DNA from 4 places in the Peribacillus sp. AS_2 genome. Region 1 is predicted to be linked to each of the others. Evidence: riboswitches for the same ligand, from Rfam matches in the RefSeq annotation. Region 1 holds a riboswitch; each other region holds the start of a gene.
What was found. Region 1 has a riboswitch for S-adenosylmethionine ahead of OTG27_RS02020 (methionine ABC transporter ATP-binding protein). Riboswitches for the same ligand answer to the same signal wherever they lie in the genome.

Region 1 (7,648 bases):
TTAAATAATACAGCTGAAGCGGGTCGACACGGCCGACTGAAGCAGCATGACCAGCCGTTACATCATCTTCATCGATCAAGAGGATCGGATTGGCGTCTCCGCGTGCTTTTTCACTTAACATCAATACACGTGACTCTTGTTCAGCATTGGCCTTTGTAGCACCATACTCTATTTTCCCAATGCCATTAAAAATGGAGGATGCGGATTCTTTCATGACACCGTGCTTAAGGATATAACCCTCAGAGCGTTTGCCATAATGAATGATGGCTGTCGTGAAGTTCTGCCTTTGTTCCCCGCGTCCGACTACAACGGTTTTTGTATCACCGTGAGAGCCATCGCCCATTAGATATGTTGTATTATCTGAAATCGTATTTCCGTCGTTCATCAGGCCAAGCGCCCACTCAATACGTGCGTCACGTCCTGCCACTCCACGGCGGTTAACATATGTCGTGAAGCCTTTTGAAAGGGTATCGACCGCACCATATTGGACTTTGGCATTCGCATTTGCAAATACTTCAGTTACGATGTTGGCAACACCTTCGTTAGACTCAACGGTTGAGAAATAGTTCTCTACATATGTGACAGAGCTATTATCTTCAGCTACGATCAAGACATGGTTGAAAAGTGTAGTATCCGGATTATCCAGAAGGAATACCGATTGAATCGGCTCTTTGATTTCTACATTTTTCGGAACATAAAGGAATGCTCCCCCATTAACCAATGCAGCATGAAGCGCCGTTAAACGATGCTCATCTATTTTAACGCCGTCTTTCATGAAATATTTTTGCACAAGCTCAGCATGATCGCGAGCCGCTGATAAAATATCCGTAAAAATGACGCCTTGTTCTTTCACATTTGCTGACAGATTGATATGTGCCGGCGTATTATTGCGTTGGATGTATAAGTTTTCATTTTCTTCAATGATGGACTTAATTTCTTCCGGAAGCTCCTCTAAAGAGGCAAAAGCTTCACTCTCAACCGTATGAGTTTGGAAAGAAGTGAAATTCCATTTATCGATTTTCGTTTTATCCGGCTTTGGCATCGGGAGCTTTTCTAATTCAGAAAACGCTTGAATCCGAAGCTCGGATAGCCAAGCTGGATCATTATTTTTAGTTGAATAGGAGCTTATATCCTCTTGTTCAAACGGTAATTTCGTTTCTGTAGTCATTGCAAATCCTCCTACTTACGCTTCTTCGCCAACAGTTTCGTCTTCAATGCCCAATTCTTGTTTAATCCAGTCATAACCTTCCGCTTCCAAGCGGGCAGCAAGTTCAGGACCGCCTGATTTTACGACACGTCCTTGCATCATTACATGTACAAAATCAGGAGTGATGTAATTTAATAGACGTTGGTAGTGAGTGATGATCAAGCATCCAAAGTCTTCTCCGCGCATTTCGTTGATTCCTTTTGAAACGACTTTAAGTGCATCGATATCTAGACCTGAATCAATCTCATCCAAGATTGCAATTTTAGGTTGGATCATCATTAATTGAAGAATCTCGTTGCGTTTTTTCTCTCCGCCTGAGAAACCTTCATTTAAATAGCGTTGCGCCATATCTTCATCCATTTCAAGGAATTCCATTTTTTGGTCCATTTGACGAATGAATTTCATCAATGAAATTTCATCGCCTTCTTCACGGCGTGCGTTAATGGAAGAACGTAAGAAGTCTGCATTTGTAACACCGCTGATTTCACTTGGATATTGCATAGCTAGGAATAGACCGACACGAGCGCGCTCGTCTACTTCCATCTCCAATACATCTTCACCATCGAATGTGATGCTTCCGCTAGTTACCTCATATTTAGGGTGACCCATGATTGCTGATGATAAAGTTGATTTACCAGTTCCATTTGGTCCCATGATCGCATGGATTTCCCCACCTTTAACTTCAAGGTTTACCCCTTTTAAAATCTCTTTGCCTTCAATTGATACGTGCAGATCTTTAACCGTTAATGTAGAAGCTGACATAATAATACCTCCGTGAACTAATTCCAATTTTATTACCAGAAAGTAAAGATTACTTTCATTACTATAATTTCCGTAAAAGCATTCTCACTTTATTCTCATTCCAATTTTATAACAAATCCAATTTGGAATCAACTAAATAGATAGGGGTTTCCACTTCGGCCATGTTAAAAACCTGTCCTATTCTTACAATACTAACAGATATGGCCTGTTTACTGCATATTCATACTTATTTTAGCTTTTGTTAAAATTATCTTATTATTCGGCAAATCTTCGCCCTTATTACTATATGTTCAAAGGTTTCGATTGCAAGGTATGAACGTTCCGATTAAAAAGAAAAAAATCGGACTGTCAGGTATTATGTAAGTTTATCCAATAAGGAAACCCTTATTTTATGGACCACTTTCCATTTTACCTCTACAGACCGATCTTTTAAAGAATTCTTTTATATGCTTAGCCGTGAATTTTGCGTTGTAGGTCCTGGACCATTTTGTTGCACTTTACATGTTCCCTATCCCGTTCTTTCTCAACCTCGATACGGAGGTCTAAGTCTCTACTGTACTCACTGTAGCCAATCCCATGTGAAGACTGCATCGCCTTTTCCATTTCGCTTGTTACATTTAAATCCAGAGTATTGATAGTGAACCATCCTTTCAAATTTGTGTATCTTTTTTTCACCTTCATTATCTCTATACCCTTTCCTTTCCTGATTAAACATGAAAGGAATTACATTAAGCCGCAGACTTGAAACAACCTTGATCATCATTATAGCGAGCTGGTTTGTCCGTTCAGCTTTTGCATAATCCGCCGCTCATAATTTTTAGTTTGACTACAGTTTTTTAGATTTTTAGGTTTTCAAAATTTGGACGTTACTTTCCACTTCAGGCACTCGCTTTCCGCGGGCGGTCCGGAAGCCTCCTCGGCGCTTTTGCGCCTGCGGTGTCTCCCCTTGACTCGCTTTTCCCGCAGGAGTCTCGTACCTTCCGTTCCAATCCACTAAGACTACACAATCAGATAGAATCACTTTCACCTACATTCTATATTCCTTTCAATGCCGGTTAGGATTTCCGTGATAAAGTGCTTCACTTCTCTAAGTTCGGCGCTTTATTAATCATTTGTTCAATCAGAGGCTCTTAATCGAGTATTTCCGGGTGTTACTATCGTCCCAACACAAATCCGTTACTGACTGCTGAAGCATACATGAATAAAACCTGAAGCTGTTGACGCAGATTCCGCAACCATGGCTATGTGTAATATGAGCGTTTCGGTTGTTATCCCTGCCCATCGGCACTCAATAACAAATGCAGAGGGCTATTCTGATTTTAAATCCAATAAAAAAAAAAGGTTTCGGAATGAGACCATTCCGAAACCTTTTTAAACGGCGACCTGAATTAAATCAGGCCGCCATTCTCGAATTATTTATCCGCCGGTACAACTGCACCTTTGTATTCTTTAAGAATGAAATCTTGAATTTTTTTAGAATGCAATACTTCTACAAGCGCTTTGATTGCTTCTTTATTTTCGTCACCTTTGTTTACGGCAATGACGTTCACATAAGGTGATTCGGAATCCTCAATCGCAATTGAATCTTTAAGCGGATTCAAACCGGCGTCAATTGCATAGTTGGAGTTGATCAAGACTGCATCGCCTTCGCCGCTCTCATAAATTTTAGGAAGCAGGGCCGCTTCATAATCTGCATCGAATTTAAGGTTTTTCTTATTTTCAACGATGTCTTTCGTTGTAGCCGTCGTTTTATCGATGCCTTCTTTCAAAGTGATCAGGCCATTCTTTTCCAAAAGGGATAAAGCGCGTCCATGATCAGCAACAGAGCTGCTCATAATAATTGTTGCGCCTTCAGGAAGTTTATCAATGCTTTTATATTTTTTTGAATATAGAGCAATCGGCTCGATATGGATTCCGCCAGCATTGACGAAGTCATATCCATTTTCTTTAATTTGCCCCTCTAAATATGGAATGTGTTGAAAGTAGTTAGCATCCAATTCCTTATCATTCAACGCCTTATTCGGTAAAACATAGTCCTGGAACGTTTCAATTTCCAAATCGATTCCTTTTTCTTTAAGAAGCGGTTTAGCTTCCTCAAGGATTTCTGCATGAGGAACATTGGATGCCCCTACAACTAATTTCTTCGATTCTTTTTCCGTATCGCTGCCGCTTTTATCCTTTTCACTTCCACAAGCAGCCAAAGCGATAGATAACACTAAGATTAATGCAAATCCTAAAAACTTTTTCATCCTATTCATCTCCCTTTATCTTTTGTCCAATTTAGATGTAATCACATCTCCAATAATTTGAATTATGAAGACGATAATTAGAATAACGATTGTCGCTACAAGCGTAACGTCATTTTGATTTCTTTGATAGCCGTCCAAATAGGCTAGATTACCAAGCCCGCCAGCGCCGATGACCCCGGCCATTGCGGTATATCCAACCAATGCAATCGATGTTACCGTAATCCCGGAAATAAGGGCAGGCATCGACTCTGGAAGAAGGACCTTCCAAATGATCGTGCTCGTTTTTGCCCCCATCGATTTAGCGGCTTCAATTACACCTTTATCGATTTCACGAAGGCCGATTTCAACCATACGCGCATAAAATGGGGCAGCACCGATAATAAGTGCCGGCAGTGCAGCGTTCTCACCGATCATGGAACCGACAAGCGCTTTAGTGAAAGGAATGAGCAGCACGATCAAAATAAGAAATGGAATGGAACGGAATATATTGACGACTGCACTCATGACTCCGTTAACAGCCCGGTTTTGCCACATATTACCCTTCCCTGTCAGGAAAAGGATCAATCCTAGTATTATGCCTATAAAAAAGGTTGCCACTACAGAGACGCTTGTCATGTAAAGCGTTTCTTTCGTAGCTTCAATGATGTCTTCCCAATCAACATTCGGCAATAATTCTTCAAGCATGAGTAATCACCTCCACGCCTACCTGCTGTGCTTTAATGAATTCGATTGCGCGGAGCATTTCATCCTCTTTGCCATCTAGATGGATAAACAATGTTCCATATGAACCGCTTCTTGTTTGGGATATCTTACCTTGAACAATATTGACATCCAACTCGAAGTTACGTACAAGCTTGGTGATCAATGGGCTTTCTGCATGATCACCTACAAAGGTCAATTGAATCACTTTGCCTGCTGGATAGCGTTCGAGCAAATGGTCCATCGTTTCTTTCGTTTCTTCCGGTTCCGTTACCTGTTGCACGAAACGCTTCGTCATTTGTTCTTTAGGATTCTTGAAAACATCCAGGACAGGACCCTGTTCAACAACCTGCCCGCTTTCCATCACGGCGACGCGATGGCAGATTTTACGTATTACATGCATTTCATGCGTAATCAAGACGATCGTCAATCCCAAACGCTGATTGATGTCAACAAGCAATTCGAGTATGGAGTCGGTAGTCTGCGGATCCAATGCAGAAGTCGCTTCATCACACAGCAGCACTTTAGGGTCATTTGCCAGAGCCCTGGCTATTCCCACCCTTTGCTTTTGCCCTCCGCTTAATTGCGAAGGATAGGCCTTTTCCCTGCCTTCAAGTCCGACTAACTTGATCAATTCGTTCACACGCTTGGTGCGTTCAGGTTTAGAAATACCTGCAATTTCCAACGGGAAAGATATATTCTCCTGAACGGTCCTTGACCATAATAGATTGAAATGCTGGAAAATCATGCTGATTTCTTGACGGGCCTTACGGAGCTGAGCCCCTTTAATTTTTGAAATTTCCTTTTCAGCCACCACAACGGATCCCTCTGTCGGTGTTTCCAATCCATTGAGCATTCTGATCAAAGTACTTTTCCCCGCTCCACTGTAACCGATGATCCCGAAAATCTCGCCTTTATTTATTTCAACATTCACATTATTTACAGCCTTGATCGTCTCACTGTTTCCTTTTCCTGTTCGGAACAGCTTACTGACTTTCGTCAATGTAATCATTAACCCTCACCTCTTTTATCCAATAAAACCTATGAACTTAGTTGATTTCTCTACATTATTAGTCTGTTTCTCCTATCATGTAAAAGTTTTCCCAATTAAAATAGAAAAAACCTTTCTGCATGAGCAGAAAGGCAGGTGAAGAAACAGGCCTTCCTCTCATCTTCCAAAGTGATTAAACTTTGTGTGAATTGGCACCTTTCCAAGGAAATCTCCTTGTCGGTTGCCGGGTTTCATCGGGCACATCCCTCCACCTCTCTTGATAAGAGCTAATATATAGAATATTTGTACATCATTAAGTTCTTTAGTATGGAGAAATTTTATCATAGATAAAAAAGGAGCGCAATGTATATTATTTCTAGTACAAGAATGAACAGGAACTTTGCTTAAAGCGTTTTGGATGTCAAGGAGACGATTTTCGTCGCCTTTTCAATTGCCTGCTCCAAATCTTCTATTAAGTCGTCTATATTTTCAATCCCAATCGATAAACGGACTTGATCGGCACTTACACCCGCTTTCGCAAGACCCGCCTCATTCAATTGTTGATGGGTGGTACTTGCTGGGTGGATGATCAAGCTCTTCGCATCCCCTACATTCGCCACATGGGACCATAATTCCACCGAATTGATAAGTTTTGCCCCAGCTTCGCGATTACCTTGAATCCCAAATGTGACGACAGATCCAGCTCCCTTTGGCAAATATTTATCCGCAAGGGCTTTATCGGGATGATCCTCATCACCAGGATGTGAAACCCAGGTCACGGCAGGATGGTTTTTTAAATATTGAATGACAGACTTGGTGTTTGATAGATGCTCTTTCATCCTTACATGCAGCGTTTCAAGTCCAAGCGTAAACTGGAATGCACTTTGGGCACTTAGCGCAGGGCCCAAATCACGGAGTAACTGGACCCGGGCTTTCGTTATGAATGCGGCAGGGCCAACTGCCTCGGCGTATACCAGACCGTCGTAACTTGGGTCAGGCTCCGTGAAGCCAGGATAGTTTGGCGAGTTCCAATCGAATTTCCCTCCATCCACGATGACACCGCCTAGCGTCGTTCCATTTCCAAGAAGCCATTTTGTAGCGGAATGGATGACAATATCCGCTCCAAAATCAATTGGTCTGCAAAGATACGGTGTCGCGAAGGTATTATCAATGATTAAAGGTATGCCGGCTTCGTGGGCGATTTCCGCTACCGCTTCAATATCGAGCACCCTCAAACTTGGATTTCCGATCGTTTCAGCAAAAATGGCTTTAGTTCTTGGTGTAATCGCCCTTTTAAAATTCTCAGGGTCATCGGGAGAAACGAACTTCACTTTGATCCCATATTTAGGAAGAGTGTTTTCGAAAAGGTTATACGTACCGCCATATAATGTTGAGGCTGAAACAATCTCATCCCCTGCAGCAGCAATATTCAGGATTGAAAGTGAGATGGCAGCCATTCCGCTTGCCGTTGCCAATCCGCCGATACCGCCTTCCAATAAGGCCATTCTTTCCTCAAAAACGCTGACCGTGGGATTATGAAGCCGTGAATATATATAGCCATTCTCCTTTAGGCCAAATAAATTCGCTGCATGGTCGGTGTCCTTGAACAAGTATGCATTGCTTTGGTAGATAGGAACGGCACGGGCACCTGTTTCATCAGCTTGCAGACCGCCATGAACACTCAATGTTTCGAAACGCAACTTTTTCTCTGACATATAATTTCACCTTTTTTCTATGGAT
Region 2 (7,648 bases), on a different contig from region 1:
TCAAGAACTACTTTATGTATGTCATCGTATTTCGGAAGAAAATCATTTTCTTCTGTCAAGGGCATCAGTTCGGTCTTTGCCTGGGCTAAAACAACACCGGAAAGATAATCCGGATAGCCGGGATCTGGAACAAGGATCGTATCACCTGGATTCAATAAGCACTGCGGAAGTTCGACAAGACCTGCCTTTCCCCCGAAGAGAATCGCCACTTCACTATTCGGATCCAGCTTGACACCGTATTCCCGTTCATAAAAGACGGCAGCAGCATCTTTTAAATATTGATGTCCCCGGAATGGCGAATATTTATGATTAATCGTTTTTTCAGCGGCAGTTTGCAAACTTTTGACGATATGTTCCGCCGTCGGCTGATCTGGGTTTCCCTGGCCTAAATTAATGACATCATGTCCTTGCTCCGTGATTGCATTGACTTTTGCGACCAGTGAAGCAAAAAACTGCTTGGGCAGGTCCTGAAGCAGTCCGGATTTTTCGAATTGCACCATTTATACACCTTCTCTGAAATTTCTTGAAATTCTAGTCACAAATGATATATGTTTATCGTAGTCTTGTAAAGCATTTTTTACATGTGGGAGGTTTAAACGATGAAGTGGAAAATAGCTTGTATTCAAATGGATATAGCTTTCGGGCAACCAGATATCAATTTTCGGGTTGCAGAACAATGGATGGAAAAAGCAGCTCGGTCCGAACCCGATATCGTCATATTACCAGAGCTTTGGACAACCGGATACGACTTGACCAGGCTGAATGATATTGCTGATCAAGAGGCAGAAAAAACGATTGAATTTCTTAAAACACAGGCACAGAAACACCAGTTTCACATCATCGGCGGTTCCATTGCGAAAAAAACAAGCAAGGGAATCTATAACACCATGATCATCATCGATAAACACGGAAAGCTCATTAAAGAATATGATAAGCTTCACTTATTTCAATTAATGGATGAACATCATTTCCTGCAGCCAGGTGAAAAAGATGGTTTATTTACCCTTGATGAAAAAATATGTGCCGGGTTCGTTTGTTATGACATTCGTTTCCCTGAATGGCAGCGAGCCCATACCGTTCAAGGCGCGGAAGTTCTATTCGTTACGGCTGAATGGCCAAAGCCGAGACTCGATCACTGGAGAGCCTTATTGATAAGCCGTGCCATCGAGAACCAAGCCTATGTTGTAGCCGTTAATCGTACAGGTTCGGATGTAAATAATATATTTGCGGGCCATTCCTTGATTATTGATCCATGGGGGAATATCATAAGTGAAGCCGGAGAAGGAAACGAACTATTGACAGGCACCTTGGACTTCAACAAAGTTACGGAAGCACGTAACAAAATACCTGTATTCGAAGATCGCCGTCCTGACTTTTATTAATTTACCCATTGACAAACTATTTAAAAAGTTGATATTATTTTCCCGAAGATTAAAATTTCAGAAAACATTTACTCTTATCAAGAGCAGGCTGAGGGATAAAGGCCCTATGAAGCCCAGCAACCGACTGTAATACCATTGTGAAATGGGGCGGATCTTCCGCCGGATTATTGAATCCACAGAGCACGGTGCTAATTCCACCAGAATTCATTTTCTGGAAGATAAGAGGTCCGAAGCCAAAACTTCTGCCTCTTTCTATATGAAAGAGGCTTTTTTATTCTTATTTTGAATCTGGAGGGGAAAAGAATGACTCAAAACCATTCAAATTTTAAGAGATTGACAAACGAAACAGCTATAACTCTTGCAAAAAAACTTGGGTTGGTCAATGCGGATGCAAGTTTGAAATGTAATGAAATCGGCGATGGAAACTTAAATTATGTTTTTCATATTACAGACACAGTCACAAACAAAGGTATAATAATCAAACAAGCGGTCCCTTATGCCAAGGTACTTGGCGAAAGCTGGCCGCTGACATTGAAAAGGGCAGCCATTGAAGCGAATGCGCTGATTCATTTCAGAAGTTATTGCCCCGAATTCGTACCGCAAGTCTACTATTCGGATGAACAGCTTGCCATCACAGTCATGGAGGATTTATCGCACTTGAAAATCGTTAGAACAGGATTGATCGATGGCGATTCATATCCATTGCTTTCACAGCATATTGGTGAGTATGTTGCGAAGACGGCATTTTATACATCCGATCATCATTTAGAACCCTCTTCGAAAAAGGAGGTGGCCCGACATTTCACGAATCCCGAACTCTGCAAAATCACTGAGGTCTTTATTTTCACCGATCCATTTTTTGAGGAACTCCCTGGAGATTTCGAGGTGGAATTGAAAGATGCCGCCAAAAAAATATGGAATGATCAAGAAGTGATACTTGAGGTCGCCAAGCTGAAGCAAAGCTTTGAAACCGAGCAGGAAGCCTTGCTTCATGGAGATTTACATACTGGAAGTATATTTGCAAGTAAAACTGAAACAAAGGTTATTGACCCGGAATTCGCTTTTTATGGGCCAGTTGGTTTTGACCTTGGTCAATACACCGCCAACCTTCTCTTTCAGGCAATTACACGAAATGGCGCTGGAAAGGAAGAGATTTTCACGCTCCTTCATGAATTTTGGAATGCCTTTGAAGAAACTTATACCGAATTATGGGAATCCCAAAATAAAAGTCCATTCCGCCATGTGAATGGTTATCTGCCTTATTTACTGACAAAATTCAAAAAAGATGCATTCGGCTTTGCCGGCTGCGAACTGATTCGGCGAACCATTGGCCTTTCCCATGTAGCCGATTTAAACGTCATTGAAGATAAAGAAACAAGGATCGCAGCCAAAACGGCAACATTGGAAATCGGTACTTTTTTAATTAAAAAACGGGGAGAATTGGATGTTCCAGCCGTCATTGAAGCGTTGAAGCAACGGACACTGCCATCTTACTCAACCATTTAAAAGGAGACCTGCATATGACTACACTAGCACCCTTACCATATTCGGTACATTGGGATGATACCCATATTACATTATTAAATCAACAAGCCCTTCCTTCCATAACTGAATTTATTGAACTTCATTCTGTTGATGATGTATATGACAGCATTTTGTCATTAAAAGTTCGCGGTGCCCCAGCAATTGGGCTGACGGCAGCATTTGGTGTTGCACTTGGCGCCAAGCAGGAAACAACTGCTGATTTAGGGGAATTCAAGAAAAATGTAATGAGGCATATTGAAAAACTCGCCTCTTCACGGCCTACTGCAGTCAACCTTTTTTGGGCGTTAAGGAGGATGGAGAACACCTTGCAGGCTTCGCAAAGCATTTCAACTGCCAAGGAAGCACTTATATCGGAGGCTAAAGCCATCTTTGCTGAAGATGAAGAAATGTGCAGGAAAATCGGGGAACATGGTTTATCGCTATTCACTAGAGGAGATTCCATTCTTACGCATTGCAACGCTGGGGGAATCGCCACGGCTCGGTATGGCACAGCCTTGGCTCCCTTCCACCTGGCTAAAGAAAGGGACTTTCCGCTAAAAGTGTACGCATGTGAAACAAGGCCTGTCCTGCAAGGGGCGCGTTTGACGGCTTGGGAATTGATGCAAGCGGGAGTTGACGTCACCTTAATTTCTGATAATATGGCTGCCCATACGATTCACCAGAAAGGAATAAAGGGAATTATCGTCGGGGCCGACAGGATTGCGGCCAATGGAGATACTGCCAATAAAATCGGGACGTTGGGATTGGCCATATTAGCCAAGCACTTTGGTATCCCCTTTTATGTGGCCGCACCATCAAGCACATTCGACCTTTCTATCGAATCCGGCACATCCATCCCGATCGAAGAACGGAATGGAACGGAAATCACCTTCATTCAAGGTGTAAGGATCGCTCCGGAAAACGTGAAGACTTTCAATCCAGCCTTCGACGTTACACCGAATCATCTAATTACAAGCATCATTACCGAAAACGGCATCATAACACCGGATTTCTTCAAAAACATTCCGCATTTTGTTAATTGATCCAGGTTCCTTTTATGGTGTTAAAAAACGAGAAGGATTTTTTATCCCTCTCGTTTTTTAAAGGTGATTGAATTAAGATTATTCTTGCGAGGTCTATAATACAATATTTAAATTAGAATATCTTCAGTTAATATTAGGATGTCTTCGATAATAAAAGAGAATAGGACATTCTTATTATTTTGAAAAGAACTCCTGAAGTGCCTTCTTATTTTTAGTGTAGTCTATTTCCAAAACGGCTCCGGACTGGGGATATATTTCATCTTTGAAGCTTCCTTTCACTGGAACCCTTAAGGTTTCGACCGTGTCCGGTGTATGGAAGACGGCTTTGGGACCCATTTCCATTATTGTTTTCAGGCCAATATCCGTATCCAAGTACGAGAGTCCTTGTTCGATTATACTAGGAAGGGCCGCCATCCCTTCGAAGGATGAGATTTGATTTATAAACGCTGTTTTTAATTGAACCATTACTTCTTGTTGTCGTTCAACCCTGCCAAAATCACTTTCATCGTCATGTCTAAAACGGACATATTTCAATATTTCCTCACCATGTAAAACATTTTTACCGACGCTTGCTTGGATGCTCATATCATCTATGATTTCCTGATCCACATTCACAGCCACCCCCTCAGGGGCAAGTAAATCCACCATCTTCACAAATCCCTTAAAGTCGATTACCGCTACATGGTCGATCTTGACATCGAAGTTTTCCTGTATGGTTTTCTTGAGCAATTCCCTCCCACCATAATAATAAGCAGCATTTATTTTGTTATATCCTGATTTATTCCCGGGGATTTTCACATAACTATCACGCATAATGGAAGCCAGCTTCAGTTTCTCCTGCTCAGGAAAGTATTTTGCAAGGATAATCGCATCTGATCGAGATTTTTGCTCTCCCCTTGTGTCAACACCAATTAACAGAAAAGTTTTATCGTTTTCCTGGTTATCTTCATTGGTTAGTTTTTTTTCCGTACCTTCATTTCCTTTTTGTTTGGGTAAAGGGGCATAGGTGCAGCCTGCCAGAATCAAGACCAATAGATATATGAACCATACCTTTTCTTTCATTACCTCACCTCATCGGAAAATTACCCCTATTCTCTGCCTAATTTTGGAATTCTATGCATGAAACGAAAAAAAAGCCTGCCAACGATATCCGCTGACAGGCTTTTCAATCAAAATCATTTATTGATTTCTTTCTTTAATACTTCTACAGCCTTTTTCACTTGTGTGTCGTTTTTAAGGATTTTCTCGCGGATGACCTGCATCAATTTCACGGTAGTATCATCCTTAATGGTGCCGGTTTCTTTAATTTTTTGTTCCCTTTGGAATGCTGTGACCGCATTCTTGGTTGCTTCATCGAAGAATCCATCTATTTTACCTGGATCATGTCCTGCTTCCTTCAGCATCTCTTCAGCCGCCTTCACTTCACTAGAAGAATCGGATGCTTTCAATTCCTTATCAGGCGAAATGTACGGAAGGCTGGCATAATCAGGAAGCTTCACATTAATATCCGGCTTGATCCCTTTTTTATGAATCCAATTGCCTTCAGGAGTCAACCATTTAGCTGCCGTATATTTGAAGTTAGATCCATCTTTGAAGTCTTGGGCAGTCTGCACTGTCCCTTTCCCAAATGACTTGACACCGATCAATGGAATGTCCGCAGACTCACTGACAGCCGCTGCAACGATTTCAGAAGCACTGGCACTTCCATCATCAATCAACACGACTACCGGGATTTTCAGTTCTCCATCATTCTCCGATTTATATACATCTTTTTTCCCGCTGCGATCCTCAACTTGAAGGACCACTTTCCCATTAGGTATGAACAGGCTTGCCATTTCTATTGCTTGATCAAGCAGTCCTCCTGGGTTTCCCCGCAAATCCAATACGAGACCCTTCATATCCTTCTTCGACATTTCTTCAAGCGCCGTTTTCAACTCTTGGACTGTATGTTCGGAAAAACTGGTCACTTGAATTTTTGCAACTCCATCATCAAGCATTTCCGCATATACCGTTTCAATCGGAATTGTATCCCGTTTAATGGTGAGCTTAATCGGTTCCGACTCACCAGCCCTTGAGATGGAAAGATCCACTTTCGTACCCTTCTCGCCCCTGATTTTCAGGACAGCTTCAGAAGAGCTGAGTCCTTCAACACTTTTACCGTCCACACTTAATATGATGTCATTCGGTTTTACCCCTGCTTTTTCTGCTGGGGACCCTTTTATCGGTGAGACGACCATGATTTGTCCATCCTGCTCCTGAATCTCAGCACCGATTCCTTCAAAAGATGAAGAGATGCTTTCATGGAAACTCGATGCTTCCTTTTTATCCATATAAGCAGAATAGGGATCATCCAATGATTTGATCATTCCATTAATTGCGCCGTCAACAAGTTTTTCTTCATCAACCTCTTCATAATAGTCATCTTTTATCTTATCGTATGTAGAATACAGCTTTTCAAATTCCGCATGCTTATCCGGTGCTAATGACTCTACTTTTTCATCTCCAAAGGTCAAGGCTATTGTAGTAATCCCTGCAGTTAGAAATATGACTAAGAAAATCCCCATAATGAACGTAAACTTCTTCATTTTAATGAATTTCCCTGCCTCTTTTGGCTGTTTTTGATTTTCTTCTTCCACTGAAGCCTCACCACTTTCATTCTTCATGACGATATAAACGATTTCATTCCTATTTTATCAGCTTTCATGCCAATCGAAAAATAATAGTTATCAAAAATAACAACTTATAGCCATATGTATTTTTTAATTAACTTCAAATCATGGAGAATGCTCCAAGGACAACAGGCATCTCCTGATATTACAAAAATGCGGATACCTGGAACAAATGAGCCTGTATCCAAACTGCCATTATACAGCATCACTTATTCCTGGTCACCCGCCTGTCATTTATATCCAATTATCAGTCCTGGATAGCTGCTTCCAATGCCACTTCAACCATTTCGTTAAAAGTTGACTGGCGCTCATCCGCCGACGTTTCCTCACCAGTTAAAATGTGATCGGAAATGGTCAATACAGATAAAGCTTGGCGTCCAAATTTAGCAGCAAGCGTGTAAAGGGCCGCTGATTCCATTTCTATCGCAAGTATTTGGTATTTTGCCCATTTTTCCAATTCACTATTATCGTTATAAAACTGATCGGCCGTAAATACATTACCGACCTTCAATTGCAAGCCCTTTGCCGTGCCGGCGTCATAAGCTTTTCTTAGTAATTCGAAATCTGCGGTCGGGGCAAAGTCCACCCCGCCGAAAGTCATACGGTTCATTTGGGAATCGGTGGAGGCACTCATGGCAAGGATCACATCCCTGACTTTTACATCTTTTTGAATCGCTCCTGCAGTTCCCACACGAATCAACTTCTGGACATTATAGCTATTCATCAATTCATTCACGTAAATCGAAATGGATGGGACACCCATGCCTGTACCTTGTACAGAAATTCGTTTTCCTTTATATGTCCCTGTATATCCAAACATGTTACGAACTTCATTATAAAGTTTAGCATCCTCTAAAAATGTTTCAGCAATATATTTTGCACGCAACGGGTCCCCAGGAAGTAAGACCGTTTCCGCAATTTCATTCTCTTTTGCACCAATATGTACGCTCATACGACTATGTCCTCCTTAACTTGTGGTTGAAATGATATTCAAAAACTACTATACCATATCAACCACAAGTTAGGAAAA
Region 3 (7,648 bases), on a different contig from region 1:
GGGGATCGTCCTTCAGGACCCCTATTTATTTACTGGCACCATCGCCTCCAATATCAGTCTCAATCATAAAGGCATCACAAGGGAAATGGTTGAAAAAGCATTAAGAGATGTCGGGGGGGACAAAGTGCTGAAGCATCTTCCTTTAGGGCTTGACGAGCCCGTGATCGAAAAAGGCGGAACGCTGTCTTCCGGACAGCGTCAGCTAATCTCTTTTGCCCGTGCCCTTGCATTCAATCCGGCCATATTGATCTTGGATGAAGCGACAGCAAGCATCGACACCGAAACCGAGGCAATTATCCAGGAGGGTATGGAAGTGCTGAAAAAAGGGAGAACGACCTTCATCATTGCACATAGGCTTTCCACGATAAAAAATGCCGACCAAATTCTTGTACTGGAAAAAGGGCGGATTGCTGAGCAAGGTACACATGAGGAATTAATGGAACTGAAAGGGAAGTACTATCAAATGTATGAACTGCAGGCAGGTCCGCATAAAGGCATGGCTGGCTGAACACAATGGAATAAGGGTAGATCATCTAGATTAAACTATAATGAAGGTACCGACTTTTGGTACCTTAAAGCATAATGGTTGATAATAGTAATCATTACGTTTAAGATATACCTATACTGACGATGAGGTGATAATAGTGAAACAAGAAATTCATCCCGATTATCAACAAGTGGTATTCATGGATACCAACAGTGGGTATAAATTTTTGGCAGGCTCCACTAAGACGTCCAATGAAACAATCGTTTGGGAAGACGGGCAAACATATCCTTTATTAAAAGTGGAAATCAGCTCGGATACGCACCCTTATTATACAGGAAAGCAGAAGTTTGCTGAAAAAGGCGGACGGGTGGATCGCTTCCTGGATAAATATAATATGAAGAAATGAGAGTTAGGCCATCGGGAAATCGATGGTCTTCTTTTTATTGATGGAATAAAAAAGGTGCCCATAAAATATGAGGCACCCATTACTTTAATCATTTTGCAGCAATTGCTTCCCCTTTGGCAATATTGACGAGGGCAGCTTCGAAGTCTTTGATTAAATCGTCCGGATTTTCCAGTCCGACAGAGAGGCGGAGCAAGCTATTCGTAATGCCTCGCTTTTCCCTTTCATCAGCAGGCATGGCCGCATGGGACATTTTGGCCGGGTAGGATAATATGGATTCTACCGCTCCCAGGCTTACGGCAAAAACAGGGAGCTCGACAGTGTTCACGAAGGAACGGAAGATTTCCTCACTTTCCAATTCAAATGAAAGGACCGCCCCTGCTCCGAGTGACTGGCCTTTCTGGATGGCGTGCTGTGGATGATCGGCTAGGCCGGGATAATACACTTTTTTCACCAAGGGCTGCTCCTTTAAGTAGGCTGCAATCTTTTCGGCCCCTTTTTGTGAATGTTCCATTCTAACTGACAAGGTTTTCAAGCCTCTCATTACGAGCCAGGCATCCTGAACACCAAGGACCGCTCCAAAGGAGTTTTGAAGTGAACCGAGTCTTGCCGCCAATTCCGGATCTTTCACGACCGCAAGCCCAGCTACCACATCACTATGTCCGGATAAAAACTTCGTCGCGCTATGAAGGACAACATCAGCGCCCAGATTCAGCGGTTTTTGCAATGCGGGCGTCAAGAATGTATTATCAACAAAACTTAAGGCACCGGCTTTTTTTGCGATATCACATACAGCTTGAATATCGGTCACTTTAAGTAAAGGATTTGAAGGCGTTTCAATGTATATGGCCCTGGTATTTGGCTGAACCGCCGCTTTGACACTTTCAAGGTCCGTCATGTCAACGAAGGTATGCTCAATATTGAAACGGTTCAAAACGCTTGTGACCATCCTGAACGTTCCGCCATACACATCTTCGGAAATGACGATATGATCCCCGGCAGACAATAGCAGGAAGGCTGTTGAAATGGCAGCCATACCTGATGAAAAGGCAAAGCCGTGAGTGCCTTCCTCAAGTTCGGCAATGATGTCTTCAAGTGCCTCGCGGGTTGGGTTCCCGCTTCTGCTGTAGTCATATTTACCGAATTGATCGATATCGGATTGATGGAAAGTCGATGCATGCTGGATGGGGACGCTCACACCGCCCGTTACCGGATCGAATTTATGTTGATTATGAAGTAATTTTGTTTCAAAGCTAAAATCATGATCTGTCATCGTAGTGCCTCCCTTTTTACATGTGCGAATGCTTGCTGCAAGTCACCAATCAAATCGTCGCTATCCTCGATGCCAACGGAGAAGCGGAGCAGTCGATTACAAACACCGTTTGCCGTTCTGACCTCAAGCGGTATATCGGCATGTGTTTGTGTGGCGGGATAGGTGATGAAGCTTTCAACCCCTCCCAGGCTTTCTGCAAAGGAAATTAATGAGAGCGATTGTAAAAATGGGTTGACCGCCGCTTCATCAATGATGCGGAAAGAAATCATGCCGCCTCGGCCCGGATACAATACGTCCGTAACACAATCATGCTCCGATAAGTATTCTACAAGTATCTTGGCATTCTTTTCATGACGCTCCATCCGCAATGCCAGGGTTTTCATTCCGCGCATCAACAGCCAAGAATCAAATGGGCTCAAGACAGCTCCAGTGCCATTATGATGGAAGGCAAGTGCATCACATAATTCAGCGCCGCTAGCAACGATCAGTCCAGCGAGCACATCATTATGACCACCGAGATACTTGGTTGCACTATGGATCACAATATCAGCTCCAAGCAAGATTGGTTGTTGAATAAGAGGCGTGTAAAAAGTGTTATCAACGATTAGCAATAAATTATATCGTTTAGCCAATGCGGCAACGGCGCTAATATCCGTTTGCTGCATAAGAGGGTTAGTGGGAGTTTCGATGAAGATGGCTTTCGTGTGAGGAGTGATGGCTTTTTCGATATCCTCCAAACAACAAGTGTTTACATAGTCACACTGCAATCCCCATTTTTTAAAACCTTGTTCTAACAGCCGATATGTACCGCCATAAAGATCTTCACTGACAATCCACGCATCCCCGGATTTAAAAAGGGCGAGTATAGTCGAGATGGCGGCCATTCCTGAACTGCAGGCATAGCCTTGGTCTCCTTTTTCCAGATCGGCGATGGATCGCTCCAATAGCTGGCGGGTAGGGTTACCTGTCCTTGTGTAGTCGAATCCCGTCGATTGACCGATTCCTTCGTGGCGAAAAGCTGTTGAAAAGTATACTGGCGGATTGACTGTTCCTGTCGCCGTTTCACTGCGATTTCCTAATTGAGCAAGATATGTTTCAGGTTTATACATGGTTTTCACTGCTCCTTTGAGTTAAATAAAATAAAAAAAAGTCTTCTTTAAGAAGAAGACTTTGATTAAGTAGGGACGAGTCATTCTTCTTATCTTCCAAGTTCATAAACTTGTGGAATTAGCACCTTTTCATTGGTTTGAAACAAATGAAGGTTGCTGAGGTGTCATCGGGCCATTCCCTCTACCTCTCTCGATAAGAGTTTAGATTATTCAATTTCTTTTGAATTTACTATATATACAAAACACTGTCAAGGACATTTTGGGGGTAATGATGTGTTGGTGTTCATGGCCAGGTCAATTGAAGCCTAGCGGTGCCTACACTTTATGTATCAAAAAAGAATATCCAAATTTTCATCAAAATATGAATGGCCTAGGATTTTTCAGAAATATGGAAAGGGTCAACGGGATATTTTTGCTTTAAAATAATAAAGTTTGTACAATGTATGGAGAGAAAGAATAATCCGACATTATTCATTTCATATGCAAAAATTCTTCAATGAATAGTGCAAACTTAGGAGGAGAACACATGGAATACAGAATCGAACGTGATACGATGGGTGAAGTGAAAGTTCCTGCTGATAAATATTGGGGAGCACAAACTGAGAGAAGCCGTAACAATTTCAAAATCGGTAATGAAAAAATGCCGATTGAATTGGTTCGTGCATTTGCATACGTTAAACAAGCTGCTGCAAAGGTGAACTATGATCTTGGCGATCTTTCCGAAGTTAAAAAGAACGCCATCGTCAAGATTTGCGGCGAAATCCTTGAAGGTACGCTTGATGAACATTTCCCGCTTGTAGTTTGGCAAACGGGAAGCGGTACGCAAAGTAATATGAATGTGAATGAAGTGGTCGCTAACAAAGGGAATGAATGGTTAAAAGAAAATGGTGAATCGGAAATCCTTCACCCGAATGATGATGTTAACAAGGCACAAAGCTCAAATGATACTTTCCCGACTGCCATGCATATTGCAGCCTTTATGGAAGTCGCTGAAAAATTGGTTCCTGCCATCAAAGCACTTCGTGATACATTCGATACAAAAGAAAAAGAATTTTGGGATGTCGTGAAAATCGGCCGGACACATCTTCAAGATGCTACACCCTTAACATTAGGACAAGAAATTTCCGGTTGGAAAGCGATGCTCGATAAAGACTTGGCGATGATTGAGGAAAGCAGCCAAAAACTATTGAACCTTGCTCTAGGCGGAACGGCTGTAGGAACCGGAATCAATACAAAGAAAGAATTCCCGGGACTTTCTGCCAAACAAATTGCAGCGGATACAGGATATCCTTTTGTCACATCTGATAATAAGTTCCATGCATTGACTAGCCATAACGAAATCGTCTACGCACACGGTGCTTTGAAAGCATTGGCGGCAGATTTAATGAAAATTGCGAACGATGTCAGATGGCTTGCAAGTGGACCGAGAAGCGGAATCGGAGAAATTGCCATTCCGGAAAACGAGCCGGGCAGCTCCATCATGCCAGGTAAAGTCAATCCGACCCAAAGTGAAGCGCTTACCATGATTGCGACACAAATCGTGGGTAACGATGCTACAATTGGCTTTGCAGCAAGCCAAGGTAACTTTGAATTGAATGTATTCAAACCAGTCATCATCTATAACTTCCTGCAAACAGTCAAATTATTGACGGAAGGCATTCATTCCTTCAACGATAATTGTGCGGTTGGCATCACTGCAAATGAAGATAAGATCAAAGAAAATGTAGAGCGTTCCCTTATGCTGGTAACAGCATTGAACCCGCATATCGGTTATGAAAAAGCAGCCAAGATCGCCAAAACTGCCTTCAAGGACAACTCCACGTTAAAAGAAGCGGCATTGAAACTGGAGTTCCTGACGGAAGATGAATTCAAAGCATGGGTCGATCCTGCTAACATGGTTAATAAATAATTGGATGGAAACACCCTCCCTCTAGCATTAGGGAGGGTGTTTCCATGTGTTAAAATACTGGAATCGACAAATACTGAAATCATAAGTATCTGGAACAGGAGGAAAAAACAATGTCTATATGCCCGCTTTGCAACGGTCTAAGAAAAATTCATGTGGATTGCCCGGAATGCGGCAGTGAACTTGAGGATAAAGGGAAATTCATGGATTATGCTGATGATTACAGTGCTTATATGGATATCGACATACTTAAAGAAAACGACGGATACCCTCAATCCCTTCAAAAAGGGCAATGTCCCCATCTCATGAAATGCCCTGAATGCGGACATGATGAAGTGGTATTGGTCCAGGAATGAATCGCCCTTTATTTTAATAAACGTAAAAAGACCCATAATGAATGGGTCTTTTCATGTTTAATTGGCAGATAACTTCATGCTTTCCTGCATCTGTTCATCTTCTTCAACTAAAATACGATGTTCGGTCCCTTTATCAAAAAAGTGCGCTTTATTCATGTCGAGGGCAAGTTCGATCTTTTCGCCTGCCTGGATAATGTTATTGGCATCGACCCTTGCAACGAAGTCCTGCCCCTCTAAAGTGGAGTAGAGCATGATCTCCGCGCCCATGAGTTCGGCTACATCAATTTGGGTCGTGAATGTAGTGTTAGGGGACTCCGTGAAATAAGCTCCTTCATTATGGAAATCTTCCGGACGGATTCCAAGGATTACATCTTTTCCGACATATCCTTGATCACGTAGCATTTTCATCTTAAATTCAGGTATTTCAAGCGTTTGTTCGCCTATTTTGATTGTGCCTTCTTTTAATGTTCCGGTAAAGAAGTTCATGGCAGGCGATCCGATAAAGCCGCCGACAAACACGTTTATTGGTTTCTCATAAACATCCTTTGGAGCACCGACCTGTTGGATGATACCATCTTTCATTACAACAAGACGTGTCGCCATGGTCATTGCCTCTGTTTGGTCATGTGTGACATATATCGTTGTGGTGTCGAGCCGTTTATGCAGTTTAGCTATTTCCGCGCGCATTTGAACCCGCAGTTTTGCGTCGAGATTGGATAATGGCTCATCCATCAAGAAAACTTTTGCGTCCCTTACAATTGCACGGCCAAGTGCAACACGCTGGCGCTGACCACCTGAAAGCGCTTTAGGTTTCCTGTTTAGCAGCTCTTCAAGTCCGAGAATCCTTGCCGCTTCATTTACTCTTTGCTTGATTTCAGCTTTTGGCGTTTTCCTGAGCTTTAATCCGAATGCCATATTGTCAAATACAGACATATGAGGATATAAGGCATAGTTCTGGAAAACCATCGCAATATCGCGATCTTTAGGGGGGACATCATTGACTCTCTTGCCGTCTATGTATAAATCCCCTTGGGAAATGTCTTCCAGTCCGGCAATCATCCTTAATGTCGTTGATTTCCCGCAACCTGAAGGTCCCACAAAAACGATGAATTCCTTATCGGCAACACGAAGGTTGAAGTCTTTAACAGCCGTCACCTTTTTATCATAAATCTTGAATATATGATCTAACACTAACTCTGCCATGAAAAATCCCCCTTTTAAACTCTTAGATTACTTGTACCAATTAGCTATAGTCTAAGCTATAGGTTTTGAAAAAAGTATGGGCATATTGCACAAAAAAGTGTTTACATTGGAAATTAATCATTCAGTAAAAGTATCAAGTATGCAGTAAGGGCATGACGGAAGTTTCTAATATCGAGACCAGTTTTTTCAGAGAATCTATCGATTCGGTATTGTAAGCTGTTCCGATGTATATAAAGCTGTTTGGCGGCATATGTGGCATTGGAGTTACACTCGATATACGTTTTAACCGTTTTGATAAGCTCAGTATCCTGCTTGGTCTTGCCAAGAATTTCATTGATAAACCAATTTGCATTCTTAAAGGATGGATCATTTATTAATGAGTATGGGATGATGTCTGCCAAATCAGTCACTTTTATATCCGGCAGATGCACCTGTGCCACTTCAAAACACTTTTTCTCCTGAGTCCAGTGATGGCGAAGGTCTTGATCTACAGGGTGAAATCGCCCGGTGAACATACGGGTCTTTACATAAAAGTCACTTTCAAGTGTGGAAGTAATGGCGATCAGTTCTTTATTTGATAATGGTTCATCCTTGTCCGGTTCAATTAAGACGCCTGCCGTTTCATTTTCCCAAATAATAGCTGCGTCAGATGGAACGAAAGCGAGGAAGGCCCCTTCAAAATCAGAGTTGGAAAAATCAGCATGAGTCAACTTGAAATGAAGGAATCTAACATTCTCCCAACTCGTTAAAGGCAATGGTGCATTCGGTTCGGATAAAAAATTTTTCCATGATGAGCCTGGATGTGCATTGAGGTTATTTGGGTTTATGGAAGGAACAAAAAGCAGTTCCAATAAACGGATTTCTTCTGCTGTGATTTCTGAACGGGGAATACCAAGTATACTTCTGAAGTC
Region 4 (7,648 bases), on a different contig from region 1:
TTCAAGATGGGGTTGTGGAAGGCTACCTGCCAGGGCAAGGTGGCTGGAAAGCCTTGCCCCTCCCCATCCCTGATGTATTTTATAACCGGATACATTCGCGCAAACTTGAGCAATCGCCTTCTTTCAAGCTGTTTAAAACTGAACTGGAGGAACGGTCGATTCCGATGTTCAACGGAAGGTTCCTCTCCAAACATGATGTACACGAACTACTGATCTTAGAGGATGAGCTATTGCCAAATTTGCCAGAGACGATATTGTTTAACGAAAAGGAACCTTTCTTGACATTTATAGAAAAGCATTCGGTAATCTACTTTAAACCCGCATCGGGCAGCCAAGGCAGGAATATTTGCAGATTAACGCAAGTAGCTGGAAAATGGAAAATCGAGCAATCCGGACATCTCCAGAATGTACATTTTGCTGATACGGATGAAAAGTTGTTTGAAACCTTAAAAAATTTTTCCAGAAAACGATCCTTCATTCTTCAAAAAGGGATTTCCCTATTCGAAACCGATCAGAGAAAAGTTGATTTCCGCATACTGCTTCACCGGAACGAACAGCTTGAATGGAAAGTTACATCAATGGTTGCCCGGATTGGGGATCCTGGTACTATTGTTTCCAATCTTGCACAAGGCGGATTGATGAAAAATGGGCCGGATTTTCTAAAAGAAGCATTTGAACTTCAGGACGCCAGCCGCATATATCAAAAGCTCGTCCGGCTGGCTAAAAACACTGCGGAGGCCTTAGTCGAGAACCTTGACGATTCATTCGGTGAGCTAGGGATCGATTTAGCACTGGATACCGATACCCATCCATGGATCATCGAAGTGAATTCAAAACCTTCGAAAAAATTTCAAGGCAACTATGAAACCTTTCGTCCATCAGTAAAATCAATCATAGATTTCATGCTTGCCCTTAACCGCGAAAACCATCCATAAAAGGAGTTGCTAGCACGTGTTAATAGGATTAATGGCCGCGTCGGATACTCATGAAAATAACTACTTCACCGAAATAGCCAAAACCGCTAAATCATTTAATATGAAAGTTTGCAAATTCTCACCGGAAAATATTGATATGGATCTGAAAAAAGTGAGGGGCGAGCGTTTTGATGCCGAGAACGAAACTTGGATCGCCTCATCTTTTGATTTACCTGATTTTGTATATGATCGCTGTTTTCACGGTTTAGTCCGTGAGTCAACGGAAACGCGACACAAAATCGAGTGGTTAAAAGATAACTCGAACTTCTTAGGACTGGGCCTTCCTGGTAAGTGGGAAGTGTACCAAATCCTAAAAAACCATCCACACCTACAGGCATTTTTTCCAGAAACCGTACAAGTGACGACACCTGAAGATATTATAGGGCATTTGGAACGCCTGGATAAAATCATCATCAAACCTGAATTCGGTGCTGGCGGTACAGGAATCTATCTCCTTTCAAAAACCGAAGACGGGACTCTGGTTTCCATGACGAAAAAGGGCACCAAATATGACCGCCCATTCTCCTCCAAATCTCAGCTTAACAAATGGCTGCAGCATTTATTAAATCGATACCGTTATCTTTGCCAGCCATATTTAGAACTTTGCACCCAAAATAATGAGCCATTCGATTTACGGATTTTACTTCAAAAAAACGAGAAGAATCAATGGATGGAACGGGGCCGCGGAATTCGTACGGGACAAAAAGACGGAATTACTTCAAATCTTGCCACAGGCGGGGAAGCCATTTCATTGGATACCTTCAACAAAAGAAACCCGGAAACGATTTCGATTGCTGTCGAACAAAAGATTCATCATATCCTTCGCACCCTGCCCGTTGAAACCGAAGCTGTCTTTGAAAGATTATTCGAGTTGGGAATTGATCTAGGCATCGATAAAAAAGGCCAAATATGGATTATGGACATTAACTCGAAGCCTGGTAGGAAAATCATTCAGGCACTACAGCCGGAGACCATGAAAGATATTCATCGAGCACCGTTTCAGTATAGCCGGTATTTAGCCGCACAGCTTCAGAAAGCAGGTGAATAGGAAGTGAGAAAGACTTATCCTGCCGAAATTGCCGCTATCCCTGGCAATGTTCTCTACTACCCTTCAGAGCTTGGAGATTTGGCAGAGATTGAATTAATTTATTTCGGACGGCATTCATGTCCTGCCATCGTCAAACAAAACCCGGCCGTCAATCAAACAATCGTGCTATCGAAAAGTCTTGCGGAAGCTCTACTATTCGATCATACCGATATTCCCCTTCATTTATTCATATACGGCAAGAGCATCCATATCGGACCGCTTGTCGGAATCTTCTCCTCAGGCTTCACGGGCCTTTCAAACAAACCTTTAGGGGAGAGATCTGAATTTTTCGCAAAGCTCCTTTCGCTTAGCAAGACCACAGGCTGTATTCCCTTTGTTTTTGGAGAGAATGTAATCAATTGGGATGAGGAGACAATCAAAGGCTATGTATTTGATAAAGATGATTGGAACATTTATGAATTTCCTTTTCCTAATGTCATCTATGATCGGCTACCAAATCGGTTGACGGAAAACCGTGATGGACCTAAAGAAGTGAAGCAGAAATTCCAAAAAATATATACCATACCATGGTATAACCCCGGATTTTTCAATAAATGGGATATAAATGAAAGGTTATGTGCAGATGAGCGGGCACTGCCTTATTTGCCGGAAACGTATCCATTTCAATCCATATCCGTGGTGGAAACCCTCCTTTCCCATTACCGGCAAGTTTATATAAAGCCCATTCACGGCAGCCTGGGTCTAGGGATTCACCAAATTCTTTATGATAAGCATGAGAATGTTTACTATTGCCGCTATACAAACGAAGCAAAAGAAAATAAACTGCAACGGTTTTCGACATTGGAATCCATCGTTAAACACATTTTTCACGACCGCCCGCTCGAGAATCTGATCGTGCAGCAGGGCATCCCATTAATTCGATCTGAAAAACGTCCAGTGGATTTCCGGGTCCATACGAACAAGGACAGTAATGGAAAATGGCAGGTGACCGCGATTGCCGCAAAAATCGCCGGCGCCGGCAGCGTCACGACCCATATTAAAAGCGGGGGTGTCATCAAAACGGTTGCCGAACTGTTTGGAGATGACGATGAGGCGACAGAAGTCGAACGAAAGCTTTCGGAAGCCGCACTGATTTTAAGTGACAGTATAGAAAAGAACTTGGACGGCATCATCGCAGAAATAGGATTCGATTTTGGATTGGATAAAAAAGGGCAGGTTTGGATGTTTGAAGCCAATTCCAAGCCTGGACGTTCCATCTTTTCCCACCCAAAACTCAAGGATTTCGAATTGCTGACCAGAAAGCTAAGCCTTGATTATGCCATTTATCTTACGGAACAGACGATTACAAAATCAATCAGAGTGCCGCAATGAACATTTTTTATGATATCCCCACTGAAAATTGGCACCACACTCATGAGAATGCGGAACTTTTCGCCGGCTCTGCCGAAGAAGAAATCAGCTATAAAAAGAACCATTCGAATCAACCTCTAATTCCAATCACAATATTTCCGGGTAACCGAATGCTTACCGTCGGAATTTTAACTGTTTCCAATCCCAAAAAGGAATCAGGTTTGGGTGGAAACCTGACCCTTTTTCGGGATTTATCATTATATTTATTGAAACATGGAATATTGGCGTATGTATTCACAGGAAATGCCCTTCATTCCGAGTCGATGAAAGGGTATCTTTTTTCCTCCATTTCAAACAAGTGGATTGAATGTAAAGTGCCCTTCCCTGACATCGTCTATAACCGTATCCCCTGGAGGAGCTATGAGGCGTCAGAGGAATTCCAACATCTTATCACACATTTTAAAGATAACCGAATGACTCTATTCAACTCTTGTTTTATCGATAAATATGTGATGTTCGAAGCATTAACTGAAGATGGATCCCTCACCAACCACCTTCCGCCCACCATGGTCTTACGAAACAGCGGTTGCCTTGATTCTTTCCTGGAGACATACAGGCATATATACCTTAAGCCATGCAAAGGAAGCCAAGGGAAGGGCATTTATACCATTATCAAAAATGATGATGATACCCTATTGTTCAATAGCTTAAAGCATAGTGAGTCCTTCCCTGATTTTGCTTCCTTCTGGGATACAAAAAAGAGGGATTTATTAAAAAGGAGCTATCTTGCTCAACAGGCGATCATACCAAAAAAACTTTTTGGGCATCGTTATGATTACCGGATTCTCGTCCATTATGAAAAAGGTTTTTATAAAGTGACCGGTAAAGCGGTAAGGATGTCGCAAACACAGGAAATCACCACCCACACTCCCCGAGGCGGAAAGCTTTTTCCTTATCAGGACCTTAAATCAAAAAAACTGGATCTGAAATTAGCGAATGTCGCCCAAAAATGCGGAGAGATACTTTCAAAAAAGATCGGGTTTCTCGGAGAGTTTTCCATTGATATAGGGGAAGACGAATCTGGCTCGCTTTTCATATACGAAGTGAACTCAAAGCCGATGCAATTCGATGAAGAAGAAATTGAAACAAACAGGCTTTTGCATTTAAAAAATCTTTTCATTGAATTAACTTTTTCCAACCTGAAAAGAAAATAACACCTCCAGCTGCCGTTTTCCATTATAATCGAATGAGAAACAGTATATATGGAGGTAATACATATGATCACTCATTTTCAATGGGAACCATTGCATAAGAATCTGCCAGGATGGAAAATTTCCTTTTATTTCAATAAGCAGGCAGTCAAAGCCTTATATCACAAAGATGGATCCATCGAGTGGACAGCCAATCCGCCTTCCGAAACAGATGAAACCAAACTCAAAAGCATGATACATGATTTAATGATCTTCCATGTATATGAATGAAGCCCCTTTACATTCATTAAATCGCTAAACAGAATAAAAATCCCTCCTTTGCCTAAACTAAAGAAAAGGCTAGGAGGGATTTCTTTTGGATAAAGAAAAAATGACATTTTTGAAGGATACCGAATATGATGGCAAGGACTCCGTTTACCTGGATATCGATCGTATCATCAATGAAGGAATGGCGGGCGGAAATGTGTATGAAGTCGCTAACCTTCAGAACATCGAAGAAGCACATGATTTTTATGATGAAACAGATCCCAATGTCAATAAATGAATAAGGTGGGCTCTCTTATGGAGAGCTCTCTTTTATATCAGTCAGACCGTTAAACGGATAGCAATCAAATAGTCCCATTCTCCCTCGCACTTAAAATATTTTCGTTTAATATCGATGTAATGATATGCTCTGAATCCCATTCATGCCCAGATATCTCGATAAGGGGATAGCGATTCGGTAAAACGACCTGCTGGATTTCATGAACGGTCAGCCCTTGAGAATGCAAGCGTAAAATTTCCCCTTGGAGATTTTCCAGATAATCCAGTTTTTTTCGAAACATCTCCTTCCCATTAGGGACATGCCCAGCATGACAGCAAAACACTTCCCCGAAGTCATATTGAAGCAATCTTTTTATGGAATCGATTATCACCGGGACCGACTCTTCCCGTAAGACAAGCTTTGTTTTTGGGGTTACGAAAAGGTCTCCTGAAAAGAGCACGCCATTATTGTGATTCAAATACACCATATGGTCCTTTGCATGACCTGGGGTAAAAATCGGCTCCCACGTTTGGGTACGGGAAGGAATGGCCTTCCCCAGAGGCTCAGCTTTAAAGGCGTCTCTCTTTCCCCAGAAAATTTTGCGGTATTCAGGATATTCAGCATCCTTTGCACAAACCTCAACCGACATCGGGTGAATGAAAAGAGGGACCTTTTTATGTTCCTGTATCCAGGCAGCACCCCCCGTATGATCTTCATGATAGTGAGTCAGGGCCACTGAGTCGAAGTCTGCGGATTCATAGAATGGAGTAAGTTCTTCCAATAAAATCTGTGCGCCAGTATCTATCAATAGGCCATCCGTTAAAAAGACATACACACTCATCCCCGCCTTATTCCCGCCAGGAGTCCCATGCACGCAAACCACATCATTTATCGTCTTGATCTCTATCATTCGGTTTCCTCCCAATCATTGTATAAATATAGTTTCATCTTCCTTTTTTTAACTTTCTATAATAAATGTAGTACCACTTTACCTTTTTGACAAGGAAATATTGGAATGAATAGCTTCGATGAAAATGCTGGATTATTGCATAATAGCCCATTTTCCATGAATCGTTTTAACGGACTGTACCAGATTTAATGACAAAAAAAATAAAAGTAACGATTGACAATGACGGATTTTACAAATAATATAGATTATATTATAAAACTTGAAATATTCTAAAATAATAATTTACTTATCAAGAGTGACGGAGGGATCAGGCCCTGTGATGTCCGGCAACCGCCCTTAGGGAACGGTGCCAATTCCTGCAGAATGATTGCATTCTGAAAGATAAGCCGAGATATGATTTCGCTGCCTCTTTCTGAATGATAGAGGCAGCTTTTTTAATGTTTAAGGGGGAAAGCTCATGATTGAAATCCGTTCAGTCCGAAAGGAATACGTCTCGAAGAAAAACCGAGTTATCGGAGTGGATAACGTATCTTTAACCATTCAAACTGGTGAAATATATGGAATTGTCGGCTACAGCGGAGCTGGAAAAAGCTCATTACTCCGCTGCTTGAATTTGCTTGAACGTCCGACAGGTGGAAAGATCATTATCGACGGCATTGATTTAACCTCTTTATCTAGCAAAGAGCTTCGTAAACAACGGCAAAAAATCGGAATGATATTCCAGCACTTTTCCCTGGTCAGTTCAAAAACCGTTTATGAAAATGTCGCTTTCGCCTTAAGGGCCGCGCATCGATCGAAGGACGCGACTAAGTTACGTGTATTGGAATTGTTGGAAATAGTAGGGCTCAGCGATAAGAAAGATGTCTATCCTGCACAGCTTAGCGGTGGACAGAAGCAACGGGTCGGCATTGCTCGCGCGTTAGCAAATGAACCCACTGTACTATTATGTGATGAAGCGACTTCAGCCCTTGATCCAACAACTACAAAAGCGATTTTACAGTTATTGAAAAAGATAAGCAGTGAGCTTGGTATCACCATCGTGTTGATTACACATGAAATGGAAGTGGTCAAAGAACTATGCCACCGAGTCGCCGTGATGCAGGATGGCCGGGTAATTGAAGAAGGACCCGTTTATGAAATATTTTCACAGCCCAAACAGGAGTTAACGAAGCAATTCATTAGCAGTGTACTGGATTTCGAACTCCCTTCGCACTTGATTGAAGAAAGTGAAGGTACGATTATTAAAATCCAATTTAAAGGGCAAACCGCCGGTGAATCGATTCTTTCGGATACTCTCCAATCCCATGCAGTAAAGGGAAATATTTTACACGGTAAAATTGAGTATATCCAGGATGTTCCTTTAGGCATTTTAATCATCGAGTTAATTGGCGATGCCGTCCAAATTCATTCGGCATTGGAATATATAAAAGATCGTTCCAGTTCTGTGGAGGTGTTAAAACATGTCACTGCTTAATCCCATCGTCAATATTTTACCTGATCTTAATAAAGCCTTTCTTGAAACGATTTATATGGTTGGCGTTTCTCTTGCAGTAGCCCTGCTGATCGGTTTACCGCTTGGAGTATTGCTATTTTCAACAACCAGGAATTTATTTTTTGAAAATGGCATCGTGA

Region 2: another riboswitch for S-adenosylmethionine. It lies ahead of mtnK (S-methyl-5-thioribose kinase); the one in region 1 lies ahead of OTG27_RS02020 (methionine ABC transporter ATP-binding protein).
Region 3: another riboswitch for S-adenosylmethionine. It lies ahead of OTG27_RS07225 (methionine biosynthesis PLP-dependent protein); the one in region 1 lies ahead of OTG27_RS02020 (methionine ABC transporter ATP-binding protein).
Region 4: another riboswitch for S-adenosylmethionine. It lies ahead of OTG27_RS07270 (methionine ABC transporter ATP-binding protein); the one in region 1 lies ahead of OTG27_RS02020 (methionine ABC transporter ATP-binding protein).

What each region holds. Positions count from the first base shown of each region.
Region 1 is NZ_JAPTGA010000001.1:432,994-440,641, reverse strand. Features, by position in the region: gene sufD (Fe-S cluster assembly protein SufD) at 1-1,168, opposite strand, end outside; gene sufC (Fe-S cluster assembly ATPase SufC) at 1,184-1,969, opposite strand; gene OTG27_RS02035 (YuzK family famiily protein) at 2,420-2,644, opposite strand; gene OTG27_RS02030 (MetQ/NlpA family ABC transporter substrate-binding protein) at 3,382-4,218, opposite strand; gene OTG27_RS02025 (methionine ABC transporter permease) at 4,234-4,902, opposite strand; gene OTG27_RS02020 (methionine ABC transporter ATP-binding protein) at 4,895-5,929, opposite strand; SAM riboswitch class I at 6,083-6,195, opposite strand; gene OTG27_RS02015 (O-acetylhomoserine aminocarboxypropyltransferase/cysteine synthase family protein) at 6,313-7,623, opposite strand.
Region 2 is NZ_JAPTGA010000002.1:203,975-211,622, forward strand. Features, by position in the region: gene OTG27_RS03760 (pyridoxal phosphate-dependent aminotransferase) at 1-500, opposite strand, end outside; gene OTG27_RS03765 (carbon-nitrogen family hydrolase) at 600-1,382, shown strand; SAM riboswitch class I at 1,454-1,607, shown strand; gene mtnK (S-methyl-5-thioribose kinase) at 1,686-2,888, shown strand; gene mtnA (S-methyl-5-thioribose-1-phosphate isomerase) at 2,903-3,949, shown strand; gene OTG27_RS03780 (LCP family protein) at 4,124-5,011, opposite strand; gene OTG27_RS03785 (lmo1851 family serine protease) at 5,125-6,585, opposite strand; gene deoD (purine-nucleoside phosphorylase) at 6,866-7,570, opposite strand.
Region 3 is NZ_JAPTGA010000003.1:357,941-365,588, forward strand. Features, by position in the region: gene OTG27_RS07210 (ABC transporter ATP-binding protein) at 1-508, shown strand, start outside; gene OTG27_RS07215 (type B 50S ribosomal protein L31) at 645-893, shown strand; gene metC (cystathionine beta-lyase) at 982-2,163, opposite strand; gene OTG27_RS07225 (methionine biosynthesis PLP-dependent protein) at 2,160-3,272, opposite strand; SAM riboswitch class I at 3,359-3,472, opposite strand; gene fumC (class II fumarate hydratase) at 3,799-5,181, shown strand; gene OTG27_RS07235 (hypothetical protein) at 5,292-5,534, shown strand; gene OTG27_RS07240 (ABC transporter ATP-binding protein) at 5,592-6,737, opposite strand; gene OTG27_RS07245 (PucR family transcriptional regulator) at 6,851-7,648, opposite strand, start outside.
Region 4 is NZ_JAPTGA010000003.1:369,097-376,744, reverse strand. Features, by position in the region: gene OTG27_RS07305 (YheC/YheD family endospore coat-associated protein) at 1-935, shown strand, start outside; gene OTG27_RS07300 (YheC/YheD family endospore coat-associated protein) at 952-2,022, shown strand; gene OTG27_RS07295 (YheC/YheD family endospore coat-associated protein) at 2,026-3,393, shown strand; gene OTG27_RS07290 (YheC/YheD family endospore coat-associated protein) at 3,390-4,586, shown strand; gene OTG27_RS07285 (YheE family protein) at 4,650-4,853, shown strand; gene OTG27_RS07280 (hypothetical protein) at 4,939-5,127, shown strand; gene OTG27_RS07275 (MBL fold metallo-hydrolase) at 5,192-6,016, opposite strand; SAM riboswitch class I at 6,300-6,404, shown strand; gene OTG27_RS07270 (methionine ABC transporter ATP-binding protein) at 6,474-7,490, shown strand; gene OTG27_RS07265 (methionine ABC transporter permease) at 7,477-7,648, shown strand, end outside.